2 regions of the Pseudarthrobacter sp. WHRI 8279 genome follow, and region 1 is predicted to be linked to the other one. Evidence: riboswitches for the same ligand, from Rfam matches in the RefSeq annotation. Region 1 holds a riboswitch; the other holds the start of a gene.

Region 1 (7,068 bases):
TCCTGCCCAGCTGAAGTTCTGACAGGGCCTGATCGTAAGCGCTGCCGCTCTCCTGGGCAGCAACGAACCGGTCGAGGTTATAGGGATCGCTCATGGGTGTCTCCTTGTGGTGGGGCTTCGGGGGCGGCTTGCTGGTGGATGAAGGCGGCGGCGGCGCGCAGCTGGCTGTCGGAGTCCGTCCGCCATCGGGCCAGGACAACATCTGCGCGCTGCCGGTCCCGTCCGCCGAGCCGCGCCAGGAAGGGCGCCACGACGTCGGCCAGCAGCGGTTCGGTCAGTTCCCGGGTCCCGGCGGACCGCAGGAACCCCTCGATGCGGGTCAGGTCCGAGTGGCGAAGGAGCTGCACCCTGGTTTGCAGCAACACAATGGCGGCGAGCCGGCGTTCAAAAACCGGCTTGGCACCTGGCCGGGGCTGGCCCCACAGGGCGGATGCCAGCTGCACAACGGCGTCGTGGTCAAAGTCCTTGTACTTCCGCAGGACGTCGCGGACGGTTCCGCGGACCGCGCCCACCGAGGAGCCGTACGAGGAGAGCCGGCCGCCCAGCCTGCCCTCGACGTCGTCCGCCCGGTACCACGCGCCCTCATTCTGCAGAGTGCGGTCAACGAATTCTGCAGCAGCCATCACCGGGCCGGCGCCGCTGCTCACTGGTTGCGGCCTGCCGATGCGTGGCGGATGCAGAACGGGGTCCAGGGGCGTGCCTCCAGCCTGCCTTCGGCAATGGCTTCCCCGCAGACGGCGCAGGTCCCGTACGTGCCGGCAGCGATCCTGGCCAGGGCTGCGTCAACCTGGTCCAGCCCCGCACTGCTTTGCTTCAGCAGGGCCGCCGCCTGGGACAGCTCGAAGGCGATGGTGGAGCCTTCGGGGTCGTGTTCGTCGTCCACGTTCGAATCCTGGCGCGCCGAGTTGGCGGCGGCGATGTCCGCACGGAGCGCCGGAAGCAGGGCCACCTTCCGTTCCCGCTCCTCCTCGAGCAGCATCCGGAAGCGTTCATAGTCGGGCATGGGAAAAGCCTACGCGGGGTCAGTACCAGTTCTTTGCCATGGAGTGGTTCCAGGCGGCGCAGGGCGAGCCGTAACGCTCCCGGATGTAGCCCAGTCCCCAGTCGACCTGTGTCCGGTAACTGGTCAGCCAGTCGGCGCCGGCACTTGAATACTTACCCGGCGGCAGGGCCTGGGCGATTCCGTAGGCGCCGGAATAGGGGTTTGTGGCGGTGGTCAGCCAGTTCGATTCCTTGGTCCACAGCTGGGCGAGGCAAAGGAACTGGTCCTGGCCCCAGCCGTGCGCGCCCAGCCTGCCGGAGGCGTAGTTTTTGGCTCCTGCCGGGTCATTGACCGCGCCGCCGGGAAGGGAAGGCACGACGACGGGCGGCGGGCTGGGCGGGGCGGGCGCCGGGACTGCAGGGGAAGGAAGTGCCGGGGCAGGGTTTGCCGGAGCCGGAGCGGGAGCGGGATCAACCGGGGCGGGACCAGCCGGGGCGGGCGCAGGACCAGCAGGCGCGGGGCGGGCCGGAGGCGCCGGACGGGCTGCGGGCAGCGCCGGTTCCCTGGCAGCCGCGTCGGCCTGCCGGCGGGACTGCTCTTCGGCGGCGGCCCGTTTGGCCGCCTGGGATGCCTCGTAGGCGGCGCGCGCCGCCTCGCCTTGCCGGTACGCGTTCTCCACCTCCGCCGTCGTACCTTTGAGCGACGCCAACTGCGCTGTCAGCTGCGCGCCCCGCTCCTTTTCGTCCGCCGACTTGCGGGCCAGGCCGTCCTGGGCCGAGCGGGCCGCTCCGAGCCTGGCTTCGGCTTCAAGGGCCAGCCGTCCGCGCTCATCCTTTGCGGCCTGTTCCTGGGCAGCCAGTGCAGCAGAAATTTCCCCTGCGGCCCGCGCCTTATGCACGAGCGCGGCGGTCTTGTCCCCCACGATCTGCACCACGTTGAGCCCGTGTACGGTGTTGGCCTGGACAGCGTCCAGGGCAACAAAGAACCCCATGTTCGTGCCGCCGGTCTTGTATGACTGGGCCGCCAGCGCACCAAGTTCCTTCCTGTACTGGACCAGCTCCGAGTCAGCCTGTGCGGCCTGCGCTGCAAGGGCCTCCACCCTGGCGGCGGCGGCCTGCAATGCCGCGTCGGTGCCTGCATACTCCGCCGCCGCCTGCACCGCAGCGGAGCCGGCGGCCTCGGATTGCTCCTGGAGGCTGTAGAGCAGGCCATCAATCTTGGCGATTTCCGCGGCCTTTCCGGCCTCGCTTTCCTTCGCGCCTTGCACCTCCTCCCAGGACGGGTAATCCCCGGGACTGCTGTCCGCGGAGGCTGCCGGCACCAGCCACAGACTTCCTGCCAGGGCACACGAAAGAAGCGCCACGGGCAGGGGCGCCCTGGATTTGGTAACGAACCGGGACATAGTCCGGAAGCCTACCGCCTTGATCGGCAGGTTGAAGGCGGACGTTTCTACATCGTTATGGAGCGGAGGAAGTTCCGTTTCATCGACCAGGGCCGGGACGCGGGTTTTTTTACAGGTGCTGGTCAAACCAGGCAAGGGTGTCGTTCCACGCGGCCGTGGCCTGGGCTTCGTTGTAGCGGTCCCCGGTGTCGTTGTGGAAGGCATGGTCCACGCCGGGGTAGACCGTGAGCTGGTGGACAACGCCGGAGGCTGCCAGCGCATCCTTGAGTGCAGGCATAGGGCCGGTGATGCGTTGGTCCAGTTCAGCGTAGACGCCGAAAACGGCTGCCCTGATGTCCGGCACTTTGGCCAGGTCCGGGGCGGGCCCGTAAAACGCCGCGGTGGCTTTCAGCCCGTCCAGTTCCGCTGCCGCCTGCCAGGTGATGCCGCCACCGAAGCAATAGCCGGTCATGGCGATGCGTCCGCCATCCACGAAGTCCTGGGCCTGGAGATACTCCAGGGCTGCTGCGAAGTCGGCCACGTGCCGCTGGGCGCCGGCCTGGGTGAGGGCGCCGGGTACGGCGTCGCGGTCCATTCCGGCCGTCCCGCCTTCACGGCTGAGCAGGTCAAGCGCGAGGGCGGCGTACCCCTCCTTCGCGAAGCGGCGGGCCACGTCTTCGATGTGGGGCGTCAGTCCGCGGTTCTCGTGGCAGATCAGCACGGCAGGACTGCGACCGTCCCGCTCCGGCCTGGCCAGGTAGGCACTGACGGAGGCGCCGCCGGACGGAAACTGGACGGACGCCGTCGTCAATCCTGGCGCCCCCTCCGGAACGGAGAGCGGGCTCTTTGCCCCGGGGACCGCACCCGATCCCGCAGTCCCGAGGGTCCCGGCAGCGGACGTAGGGGACGGTTCCGGGGTGGGCATGGGATCGGTGCTCCGCGGCACCTCGCTGGGGGTACAGCCCACCAGCAGCATCGCCGCCGACGCTGCCGCCATGCTGCCGGTAATGAAGGCAACCCGCCGGGTAAAGGTGCGCTGGCTCAGCGCGCCGGACTTGTAATCGTCGAAGAATTCCTCAATCAGGTATCTCTCATACTTGCCAAGCTGCATCGCAATGCCTCCTCGTGGGGTGCCGAACATACTCCTCCCCGGGCACGTGAAGAACAAGGTCGCCGGGCAGGCTCGGTCCCTCCTTAACGTCTTTGTGATAAATAACACGTCCCCACAAATCGGCGCGCCTGCCCGCCCGGGCTGGAACGCCGTGGCACCGGGAAATCCAGTTGATTGCGTAATCGAGAGCCGCGCCTCGCATGTTATCTAAATGTGACAATGGGTGGTAAGTCGGGTTATGGTCTTCAGGTGTCCCTCCCAGACGGGACATTCCCCGTCAGAATGCCGAGCCCTGCCACTGACCCGGGAACCAACGCTTTCCAGCTGGCAGGGACGGGGGAACCAAGTTTCCGCGGCCTTTTGAAGGCCTTGGGGTTAAGTCGATAGCGCGTCCGTTCCCTTCGGAGGTGTTGCCGGCCGGGTATCTCCAACCCGAACCCGACAGCTCACCCCGCAGGCATGGGAGAGGCGATCAACTGTGTCAAAAAATTCCACCACCGCCCGTCACCGCGCAACCCCGGCCCGCTCCATCGCGATCGAAGGACTGGCTGTTTCGGCCAAGTCCCTGGGCCGTCCGGCTCTCGCCGTGGCAGCAGCCTCCGGCATTGCCTTCGGCGTCGGAGCCCCGGCTCACGCCGGTGTGAACGGTCCGGACACCACCGAGACCGCTAGCGTCCAGGCTTACGCCGCCCCTGCTCCGGCAGCCGCGGCCCCCGCCGCGGCAGCCGGCAACACCCACACGGTTGTATCGGGCGACACCCTTGGTGCCATTGCCACCGCTTACGGCGTCAGCCTGAATGACGTCCTGTCGGCCAACGGGCTTTCTGTCTCCACGATCATCTACCCCGGTGACCAGATCCAGATTCCCGCCGCCGGAACCGCTGCTGCCGCCCCGGCCGCAGCCTACGTTGCACCTGCTGCAGCACCGGCACCGGTCCAGACCGCTGCTGTTACCACCCCGGCTAACACCGGCATGAACATGTCCTACGCGTCCGCCCCGGTTGCAGCCACCGGCAGCGGCGCCGGAGCAGCCATCCTGGCCAACGCCTACGGCCAGCTGGGCCAGATCCAGGACTGCACCGCCATGGTGGAGAAGGCCCTGCGCACGGTCGGCAAGTCCGTCGGCGACCTTGCCCCCGGCCAGTTCTACCAGTACGGCACCACCGTGGGCACCCCCGCCCCCGGCGACCTGGTGATCACCGCCGGCCACGTGGGCGTCTACGCCGGCGACGGCCAGGTTGTCAGCGGCGGCGTGAACGGCAACCAGACCGAGGTTCACTCCATCAGCTGGCTCAGCGGCGCTTCCTTCGTCCGCGTGGCATAGTCACCACGGACACAGGCGCAGCTGGCCCGTAAGGGCCAGGCCACTCGAGACAAGGGCGGCAGCCGGGTTCTCCCGGCTGCCGCCCTTGTTCTGTCTCCCCGGGACTTCCTCCGCGCGGTTCTCCCGTGCCCGCCTCAGGTACCGCAGAAGGTCCGGTAGGTGCCGAAGTCTTCCGGCGGACCTTCGGTATAGCGCTCCAGCCCCTCGCGTTCCTCGAACGGGGACCTCACCACCTCCAAAAGGCGGCTGAAGGGGCCCATGTCCCCCTCCGTTGCTGCTGCCAGCGCTTCCTCCACCAGATGGTTCCGGGGAATGTACACCGGGTTGACGCTGTCCATCAGACCGGCGTCGGGCTTGAGGCGGGCCCAGCGCTCAGCCCAAGCATCAAAGGCGGCGAGGTCCAGGACCATGCCTCGCGCCGGCCTGGTGTTTCCCCTGGCTGCCTGGCCAAGGCTCCGGAAGAACTGTGTGTAATCGACAGGTCCGTCCTTGAGCAGGCCGATGACCCCGTCCACCAGTTCCGATGCCTCGTCGCCTTCTTCACTTCCGGCCGGGCCGGCGGCGATGCCCAGCTTTGCCTTCATGCCGTCGAACCAGGCGTCGCTGTACTGGCTGCGGAACTTCCCCAGCGCCTCCACTGCGGGCGCGACTGCCTGTTCCTGGTCCTCGTGGAAGAGCGGCAGCATCGCCTCCGCCAGCCGCGCCAGGTTCCACTCGGCCACCACCGGCTGGTTGGCGTAGGCGTAGCGCCCGCCGACGTCGATGGAGCTGTACACGGCACCGGGGTTGAAAGCATCCATGAAGGCGCAGGGCCCGTAGTCGATGGTTTCGCCCGAAATGGTCATGTTGTCCGTGTTCATGACGCCGTGCACAAACCCCACCAGCATCCACCGGGCCACCAGCCCGGCCTGGGCAGCCACCACCGAGGCGAACAGTTCCAGGTAGGGATTTTCGGCCTGCGCTGCGGCCGGGTAGTGCCTGCTGATGGCGTGGTCCGCGAGCCGGCGCAGGAGCTCCATGTTGTCCGTGGCCCGGGCATATTGGAAACTGCCCACCCGGAGGTGGCTGCTGGCCACCCGGGCGAGGACGGCGCCGGGCAGCATGGTGTCCCGCCGCACCGGGCGTCCTGTGGCCACAACGGCCAAAGCCCGTGTGGTGGGAATGTTCAAGGCATGCATTGCCTCGCTCACCAGGTATTCGCGCAGCATGGGGCCGACGACGGCGCGGCCGTCGCCTGCCCGGGCAAAAGGTGTGCGGCCGGAGCCTTTGAGGTGCACGTCCCGCAGACGGCCGCCGCCGTCCGGCAGTTCGCCGAGCAGGAGTGCCCGGCCGTCGCCGAGCAGCGGCGAGTAACCGCCGAACTGGTGCCCGGCGTATGCCTGGGCCACGGGCGTGGCGCCGGCCGGGACATGGTTGCCCAGGAGGAGCCGAACGCCTTCGGTGGTCCGCAGGTATTCGGGAGCCAGCCCCAGCTCACCGGCCAGTGCTTCGTTAAGGACCAGGAGCGAGGGTTCCGGCGCTTCCTCTGCCTGCCAGGGAACGGAGAGTTCCGGGAGGTCGCGGGCAAAAAGGCCTTCGAAGGTGACAGTTGATTCTGCTGCTGCAGTCATGGATCAACCCTATCGCCGTCGTTGGCGCGCCGGTTGATCAGCCAGGTGATAAGCCACAGGATGACTCCAATGGCCATCAGTCCGCCGGCAATCTGGTACTGGATGATGTTCCTGCCGACCCACGGGCCGGCCAGGAAGGCGCAGAGCAGCGCGGCCACGAGCGGCAGAGGGCCCGGGGATGTGAAGAACACTTTGCGGTGGGGATCCCGCTTGCGGCGCAGCACCAGGCAGGCCACGTTGACCACCGTGAAGACACAAAGCAACAGGAAGGCGGTGGTGCCGGACAGGTTGGCCACGATGTTGCTTTCGGGATCACTGGTGACATACAGGATGAGGCCCAGGGCCAGGACAGTGGAGAAGGCGATCCCCGCCCACGGGGTGCGCCGGACCGGAAGGACTTTCCCCAAGGCGCCGGGCAGGACGTGCTGGCGGGCCATGCCGTAAATCAGCCGGCTGGCCATGAGCATGTTGATGAGTGCCGTGTTGGCGACGGCGAAGACGGCCAGGAAGGGGAAGACCCTGTCGATCGGGAAGTCCGGCGAGCCCTTGTGGACCACTTCCAGCAGGGCAGCGCCTTCAGCTTCCCGGATGCCCTCGAGCTCCGTGGGCGAAAGGACGCTCACCACGGACACAGCTACCAGCATGTACAGCAGCACTGCT
Region 2 (7,068 bases), 1.4 Mb from region 1:
ATGGCGTTGACATCCACCTGGACGTCCTCAAGCTCATAGGCCTGGAGCAGGGACCTGCACCACTCCTCCAGCGTTTCATCCTGACTCTTCACGAACGTGCCTCCCAAGTTAACTGCGGCTGCGCCGGTCCTGGCTGTTGTCCTGGCTCCCGGCGGCAATCCCTAGTGCGGCGGCATCATCCCACGTGTCCACGTCGGCCGTGGAACCTGCGGGGACGGTGACAGGCTGCACCTCCAGACTAGCAAGCAGCGAACGCACGGAGCCGTTGATTAGCGTACCGCGTGCAGCCAGTTCCGCTGCCGCCCTTTTTAACCCAGCCGTGCGGTACATGCCGGCCAGCGGCTGGAGGGTCCCGTCAGCAGAGCGGGCCATGACTCCGTCTCCCCTTGCCGGGACCAGCGCTTCCTTCAACACCGCCACGGCATCCTGGACAAGGGGCATATCGCACGCCAGCACGAGGGTGTATTCCGATGCGGGGCTGCAGTGCCGCGCAAGAGCCTCCAGCCCGGCGGAGATAGCAGCTGCCGGACCCGCGAACTCAGGCTCTTCCCGGCACCAGATCACCCCCGTAACCGTAGAATCTGCGCGCGGACCCACCACCACAGTGCTGGTGGCGCCCGCAGACGCGGCCAGCGCCCGCTGCAGGAGGGTGGCATGGTGGAACACGAGGTCCTGCTTGGGCACTCCGCCCAACCGGGACGACCGGCCGCCGGCCAGGATCACGGCATCGAAAGGCAACCGGCTCTCTTCCACTCCCCCAGCCTAGCTGTATGGATCAGGAATGCCTGGTGCAGGTTGGGGTCAAGCTGCGCGCTCGGGCAGCAGGAACGGATCCCACGCAGGGGTGGGCTTTTCGAGTTCCTTGATCTGCCAGATGGTTCCGTGCGGGGGTTCCGGGACGAATCTCAGCTTCCACCCCATTTCAGCAGGAGTATGGTCGCCCTTGACGTTGTTGCAACGAAGGCAGGCCGCCACCAGGTTCTCCCAGGAATCCGCACCGCCGCGGGACTTGGGGTGGACATGGTCGATGGTGTGGGCCGCTTTTCCGCAGTAGGCGCACCGGTGGCCATCGCGCCTCAGCACGCCCCGGCGGCTGACAGCGGTGGCCTGGTTGTACCTCGGACGGATATAGCGGTTCAGGAGGATAACGGACGGGCGGCCCAATATCTCCTGGGGGCCCACCACGGGATCGTCACCCTCAGCAACCACACTGGCTTTACCCGTGAGCACAAGCACCAGCGCCCGGCGGAACGTGATAACCGCCAGCGGTTCATATCCAGCATTCAGAACGAGAGTGCGCATGCACGTACCTCTTCACGGCCGCACCCGTCAGGGGCACGAGGGCCGGCTGCCCTCGGCATGTCCGGGCTATGGATCGACACCACAAGAGTAAACATAGAAGCCCACTATCAGCTAATCGCGGTTTCCCAAAACTGCCGTGTCGGGCCAGCGGGCGTATCGGGCGGCCGGGGGCTGCGCCTGGCCGGTAGCCACCCAACCGGCGTTTAAAAGCAAGAACCCCTGCCGCCAGGGCAGGGGTTCTTGTGCCGCCCCTGTGGGACGGCCTAGCGCGGAGCTAATTAGTTCACGCGGATGAAAACGGGGCCGGAGCCAACGTTGGCGCTGAAGACGACCGTCTGGTTTCCGTTGTATCCACCGTGGACGGCCTGGCCGTTGCCCGCGTAGACAGCGATGTGGGCCATGCCTGCGCCACCGTCTGCGTAGTAGATCAGGTCGCCGGGCTGCGCTTCGGCGGCGCTTACGGTGCGGCCCAGGGAGAGGTAGCCTGCGGGCCAGTCGTGGAAGTTGATGCCCACTGCTGCCAGGGAGTTGGTGACCAGCATGGTGCAGTCCTGGGTGACACCCAGCTGGGCGTACGCTGCCGAGAGGATGGCTGCGCCCTTGCCGCTGGCGGAAGCAGCAGGAGCTGCAGCGGGCGCGGAGGCTGTGGTTACCTTGGCGGTTACCTTGGGGGCTGCAGCAGGCTGGGCGGCGGCCGGAGCCGGCTCGGCTTCCTTGACCTCAACAGGCGCGGGCTCTTCCTCGACAACGACGACAGGCGCGGGCGTGGTGGTAACGGCCGGCTTTTCGAAGGTGATGGCGATGGTGGAGGCAGCGGAGATCGGCGCCTCGACGGAGGACTCTACTTCCAGGGTGGACGCGGGGGCAGAGTCGCGCTGGACGCTGGAGTCAGCTGCGTTTGCAGCGATGCCGCTGGTGAGCACCAGGCCGGAAGCGGCGGCGATAACCGCTGCCTGGCGGCCCATGCCACCGGCGTTGTCGCCAACAGCCTTGGCAATAACAGCGATTGAGTTGGTCTTGGTGACTTCGGCGCGATGCCGTGCGGTGGCACGAGTAGTCATCAGTTCTCTCTTTCGTTTTCCTCAGGCCGTTGTGGGCACCAAGGGGTCTGGGCCTGCCGGCATCTTGGGGGTACGCCGGCAGGCCCCGAACGGGGATGTGGTGTGTGGAAAGGGGTGCAAAGAAATAGTTCTTGGGCCCGAAGGCCCAAGAACTATTTGTTGATCGTGAAGAAGGCGGAGCTTCCGGTGGCGGCTACCGAGTGGAGGAGCGTGCCCTGGGAGGGGTTGAGCGCGCTGATCATCATGCCGTTGCCCACGTAGATGCCCACGTGCGCGCCACCGTTCTGCATAACCAGGTCACCCGGCTGCGGAGTGGAGGTGGGCGTCATTGCGGTCCAGGCGTTGACGCGCGGGATGCTGATGCCGGCCTGGGCGTAGACCCACTGGGTGAACCCTGAGCAATCCCAGCCGTTGGGGGTGGTGCCTCCCCAGACGTAGGGACGGCCGATGCCGGTGTATGCGAGTGCGGCAATGCCGGAGGTGGAGGCCGAGGAAACCGTCTCTGCCAGCTTCTCAGCTGCAGCTTCGGGAGCCGCTGCGGTGGAGGCCGTCCGGGTAGCGGCAGCAGCGCGGTCCTCCGAATCGGTGGACTGCGCCCGCACGGGAGCCGGCTTCGGTGCGGCGGTGGTCTTCACCACGGGACGCTCGAAGGAGACAGTCGCGGTGGGTGCTGCGGTGACCGCCAGGGCGGACTGGGCAGACCCGGACTCGGTGGAAGCGGAAACGCCGGCGGTGGTGTCCGCGGCGTTGGCAGGCAGGCCCATGCTGAGGATGAGACCGGAAGCAGCTGCGATAACCGCAGCCTGGCGACCTACTGTCCCGGCATTGGCACTAACAGCCTTGGACACTGTGTCCAAGGGGTTGGTACGAACCGTTTGCGCACGGTGGCGCGCAGAATGATGGCGTGAAGACACGAAGGTAGCCTCTCCCAATGCCTGCGAGGTGAGCTGTCGGATTCGGATGGGAGTCACCCGGCCGCGCGGCTTCCAAGGAAGTTTTGCGACTTAACCCCAAGGCCTTCGCTGAAGCAAAGACCAAAATTGGTTCCCCCGCCCCTGCCAGACGATGAAATGCGAACGGACCTTGAGCGGTGGCAGAGCTAGGCAATCCGCACAAGAGCGTCAACTTCGGAAAAGTTGACGCGAGTTAGACGGTACAGCAGTTTTCGGTGAATGTCACATTCAGGTCACGGCGGGTCACGATGATTCGATAGCAAACCATCATTTGACTACAGCCAGCCCGTGGGATCGACGACTTCGCCGTTGACCTGCACCTCGAAGTGAAGGTGGCAGCCGGTGGAAGCACCCGTGGTTCCGCTGAGGGCCAGGACATCGCCCCGGGAGACCGTCTGTCCCTCCGTGACGCTGATGGACGAAAGGTGGTTGTACGTGGTTTCCAGGCCGTTGCCATGGTCCACCACCACCCGGTTTCCACCGCCGTACTGGTGCCAGCCCACGAACGTTACGGTGCCGGTGGCAGCCGCCAGCACCGAGGTGCCGCATTGGGCAACGTAGTCCTGGCCGCGGTGGAAGTCACCCGCGCCGCCGGTGATGGGGCTGACCCGGTAACCGAACGCGGAGGCAGTGGAGAGCGCGGCCAGCGGAGCGCCGAGGCTTCCGGCCGAGGCCGCGCGGGACACCGAACCTGCGGACTGGGCGCTGAGCAGCTGCTTCAGCTTGCCATCGGGGTCTGCCTGGGTCACCACGGCAGAGCGGCTGAAGTCGATCTGGGCGCCGGCCTCCGCGGATACCTGCGGCTGCGGGGTAACAGCAGATGCTGCCACCGGGGTAACGCCGCTTGCGTTGTCGGTTGCCATGACGGGACTTGTTGCCGGAACGGTCACTGTCAACACCAGGCCGGTGGCAGCAAGAGCGATTCCGGCCTTCTGTGCGATCCCGCTGGCTGCGGCAAATTCGGTGATCTGCCGGAAGGGTCCTCGACGGCGGCGGGCGTCACGGTGCGGATCGCGGGGGCGTTCCGTGGTGATGACCTCGACAACGCGCGGCGTTGAAACGGGAGACGCCGCGCGGCGGCGCCCCTTGGGGGTCTCTATGGACAAGAAGGGTTCCTCTCTGGAAAGCCTGCGAAGTTAGCTGTCGGATTCGGGTCAGAGAGTTCAAAGACCCGGTCCGCCTAGGCAAGCCCGGCACAGAGGTATCCCCGGAAGGATCCTTCACTGGAAGAGGCTTGCTGCTGACGGACTTCACCCCAAGGCAGTCCCCCGTCTGCCGGTTGTGGTTCCCCCGCCTCTGCCAGTAATGACTCGTGCACCTGATCCGCTGGCAGAGCTCGGCTCCGGATCAGGTAACGCTTTAGTATCTACGCTTGCGTTTAACTATAGGGCCAGAAGGCTCGAAGTAACAATTCCGTTATCTTTGGCTGATGCGCTCCGAGCGGGTACAACGGGAGAGTTACCGGATGGCGACGAAGACGTGGGCCGCCACCTCAGGCGGCAACTCCAGCGCACCTTCGATGCCGGGCACCCGGACCGAAATGTAGTCCCCCACCCGCTCCAGCGAGACTGCGGCTCCCGGACGGATTCCGCCCTCATCCAGCTGGACCAGCAGCTCGGGCTCCACCTGGATCGGCTCAGCCAACCGGCTTACGGTCACCTCCGACGCCGGGCCATAGGACTTCATTGCTTCAAGCAGGCTGATGGCGCCGTCAGCGAAGCCTGCGGACGCCTGGCCCCCAAGGGCAGCCAGGCCAGGGATAGGGTTTCCGTACGGTGACTCGGTCGGATGGTCAAGCAGTTCGTAGATGCGCCGCTCCACGCGTTCGCTCATAACATGCTCCCAGCGGCAGGCTTCGTCATGGACGTACGCCCAGTCCAGGCCGATAACGTCCGCCAGCAGCCGCTCCGCCAGCCGGTGCTTGCGCATCACTTCGGTAGCGCGCTTCCGGCCGGTTTCCGTCAGCTCCAGGTGCCGGTCGCCGGAGACAACCACCAGGCCATCCCGCTCCATCCTGCCGATGGTCTGGGAGACCGTGGGTCCTGAGTGGCGCAGGCGTTCGGCGATCCGGGCCCGGAGGGCAACGATGTTCTCTTCCTCAAGCTCCAAGATGGTCCGAAGGTACATCTCCGTAGTGTCGATCAGATCCGTCATCCAGCTCAGCTCCTCGAGCGCAGTACCTTGCGTTGTCCCACCGTATATCGCCATCCGCGCGACGTAGTCCGTTGGAAAGCTTAGCCTATTTTGACTTTGTCCGAATAGTTGGCGGCCGCCGCCGGGGCCCGTCCCAACGTCTTGGTCTCTGTCTCAATTTCTGGACTATGACGGTGCCGGTTCCCGCCCCACCGCCTGTTCAGGCAGAATGAGGGGGGCCGAAAGTCGCAGTCACAGCCGACTGTCCGCCAACCAACCACCCGTCCGGACCCCAACCGCGTCCACGCCGACATTGGAGCACCTGTGAGCGAAAACAGCATCACTATTCCCGCCGACCTCCTGCCCAAGGACGGACGGTTCGGCGCCGGCCCGTCAAAGGTCCGGCAGGAGCAGATCGATGCGCTTTCCGCTGCTTCCAAAACCATCCTCGGAACCTCGCACCGGCAGGCTCCGGTGAAAAACCTGGTCGGGTCCGTACGCGAGGGCCTCAGCCAGTTCTTCCGTGCCCCCGAGGGCTATGAAGTGGTCCTCGGCGTCGGCGGTTCCACTGCGTTCTGGGACATTGCCAGCTTCGGCCTGGTGGAGCAGAAGGCCCAGCACCTCTCGTTCGGTGAATTCGGGTCCAAGTTCGCTGCCGCCACCAACAAGGCGCCCTTCCTGGATGCCTCATCAATCATCAAATCCGAACCAGGTACGCGCCCTGCTGCCCAGGCTGAAGCGGGTGTCGATGCCTACGCCTGGCCGCAGAACGAGACTTCCACGGGCGTCTCCGCCCCCGTGAAGCGGGTAGCGGGTGCCGACGAGGGCGCGCTGGTGCTGGTCGACGCGACGTCGGCCGCCGGCGGCCTGGACGTGGACGTGGCGGAGAGCGACGTCTACTACTTCGCCCCGCAGAAGAACTTTGCCTCCGACGGCGGACTCTGGCTTGGCCTGTTCTCCCCCGCCGCCCTGGACCGCGCGGCGCGTATCAAGTCCACCGACCGCTGGATCCCCGATTTCCTCGACCTGCAGACCGCAATCGACAACTCACGGCTGAACCAGACCTACAACACGCCGTCGCTGTCCACCCTGGTGACACTGGATGCACAGGTGCAGTGGCTGAACGCCAACGGCGGCCTGGACTTCGCCGCCGCGCGCACTGCCGATTCCGCCGGCCGCATCTACAGCTGGGCCGAAGCTTCCGAATTCGCCACCCCGTTCGTCACCAACCCGGACGAGCGCTCCAACGTCATCGCCACCATCGACTTTGACGAGTCAGTGGATGCAGCCGTGGTGGCAAAGGTCCTGCGGGCCAACGGCGTCGTGGACACCGAGCCCTACCGCAAGCTCGGCCGCAACCAGCTGCGCATTGCCACTTTCGTGGCCATCGAGCCCGACGACGTTTCTGCGCTGCTGGCCAGCATCGACTTCGTGGTGGGCGAACTGCGCAAGTAGCGGTCCGCCGGCAGTCCGGCCGCGGCTCACCAAAGGGTCGCGGCTCACCGAACTGGGGGCGTTACCGAGCTGCCGGGCCTTACCGAGCTGGGCAGGGCATTAATGTACGACGGCGCCGCCCGGGAACAGTTCCGGGCGGCGCCTTTGTGTACGTGGTGAAGACT

What was found. Region 1 has a riboswitch for cyclic di-AMP ahead of ABRP28_RS05960 (LysM peptidoglycan-binding domain-containing protein). Riboswitches for the same ligand answer to the same signal wherever they lie in the genome.
Region 2: linked by a shared signal. The riboswitch ahead of ABRP28_RS19820 (M23 family metallopeptidase) and the one ahead of ABRP28_RS05960 (LysM peptidoglycan-binding domain-containing protein) in region 1 are both predicted to bind cyclic di-AMP.

Annotation. Positions count from the first base shown of each region.
Region 1 is NZ_CP168162.1:1,322,032-1,329,099, forward strand. It holds gene ABRP28_RS05935 (DUF1810 domain-containing protein) at 1-94, opposite strand, end outside; gene ABRP28_RS05940 (DNA alkylation repair protein) at 78-647, opposite strand; gene ABRP28_RS05945 (TraR/DksA C4-type zinc finger protein) at 644-1,003, opposite strand; gene ABRP28_RS05950 (lytic transglycosylase domain-containing protein) at 1,023-2,303, opposite strand; gene ABRP28_RS05955 (dienelactone hydrolase family protein) at 2,494-3,474, opposite strand; cyclic di-AMP (ydaO/yuaA leader) riboswitch at 3,748-3,949, shown strand; gene ABRP28_RS05960 (LysM peptidoglycan-binding domain-containing protein) at 3,953-4,798, shown strand; gene ABRP28_RS05965 (protein adenylyltransferase SelO) at 4,933-6,408, opposite strand; gene ABRP28_RS05970 (APC family permease) at 6,405-7,068, opposite strand, start outside.
Region 2 is NZ_CP168162.1:4,313,833-4,320,900, reverse strand. It holds gene ABRP28_RS19845 (DUF6457 domain-containing protein) at 1-92, opposite strand, end outside; gene ABRP28_RS19840 (molybdenum cofactor guanylyltransferase) at 109-753, opposite strand; gene ABRP28_RS19835 (HNH endonuclease) at 802-1,302, opposite strand; gene ABRP28_RS19830 (NlpC/P60 family protein) at 1,581-2,363, opposite strand; gene ABRP28_RS19825 (NlpC/P60 family protein) at 2,516-3,211, opposite strand; cyclic di-AMP (ydaO/yuaA leader) riboswitch at 3,282-3,455, opposite strand; gene ABRP28_RS19820 (M23 family metallopeptidase) at 3,592-4,416, opposite strand; cyclic di-AMP (ydaO/yuaA leader) riboswitch at 4,427-4,668, opposite strand; gene ABRP28_RS19815 (metal-dependent transcriptional regulator) at 4,775-5,470, opposite strand; gene serC (phosphoserine transaminase) at 5,774-6,904, shown strand.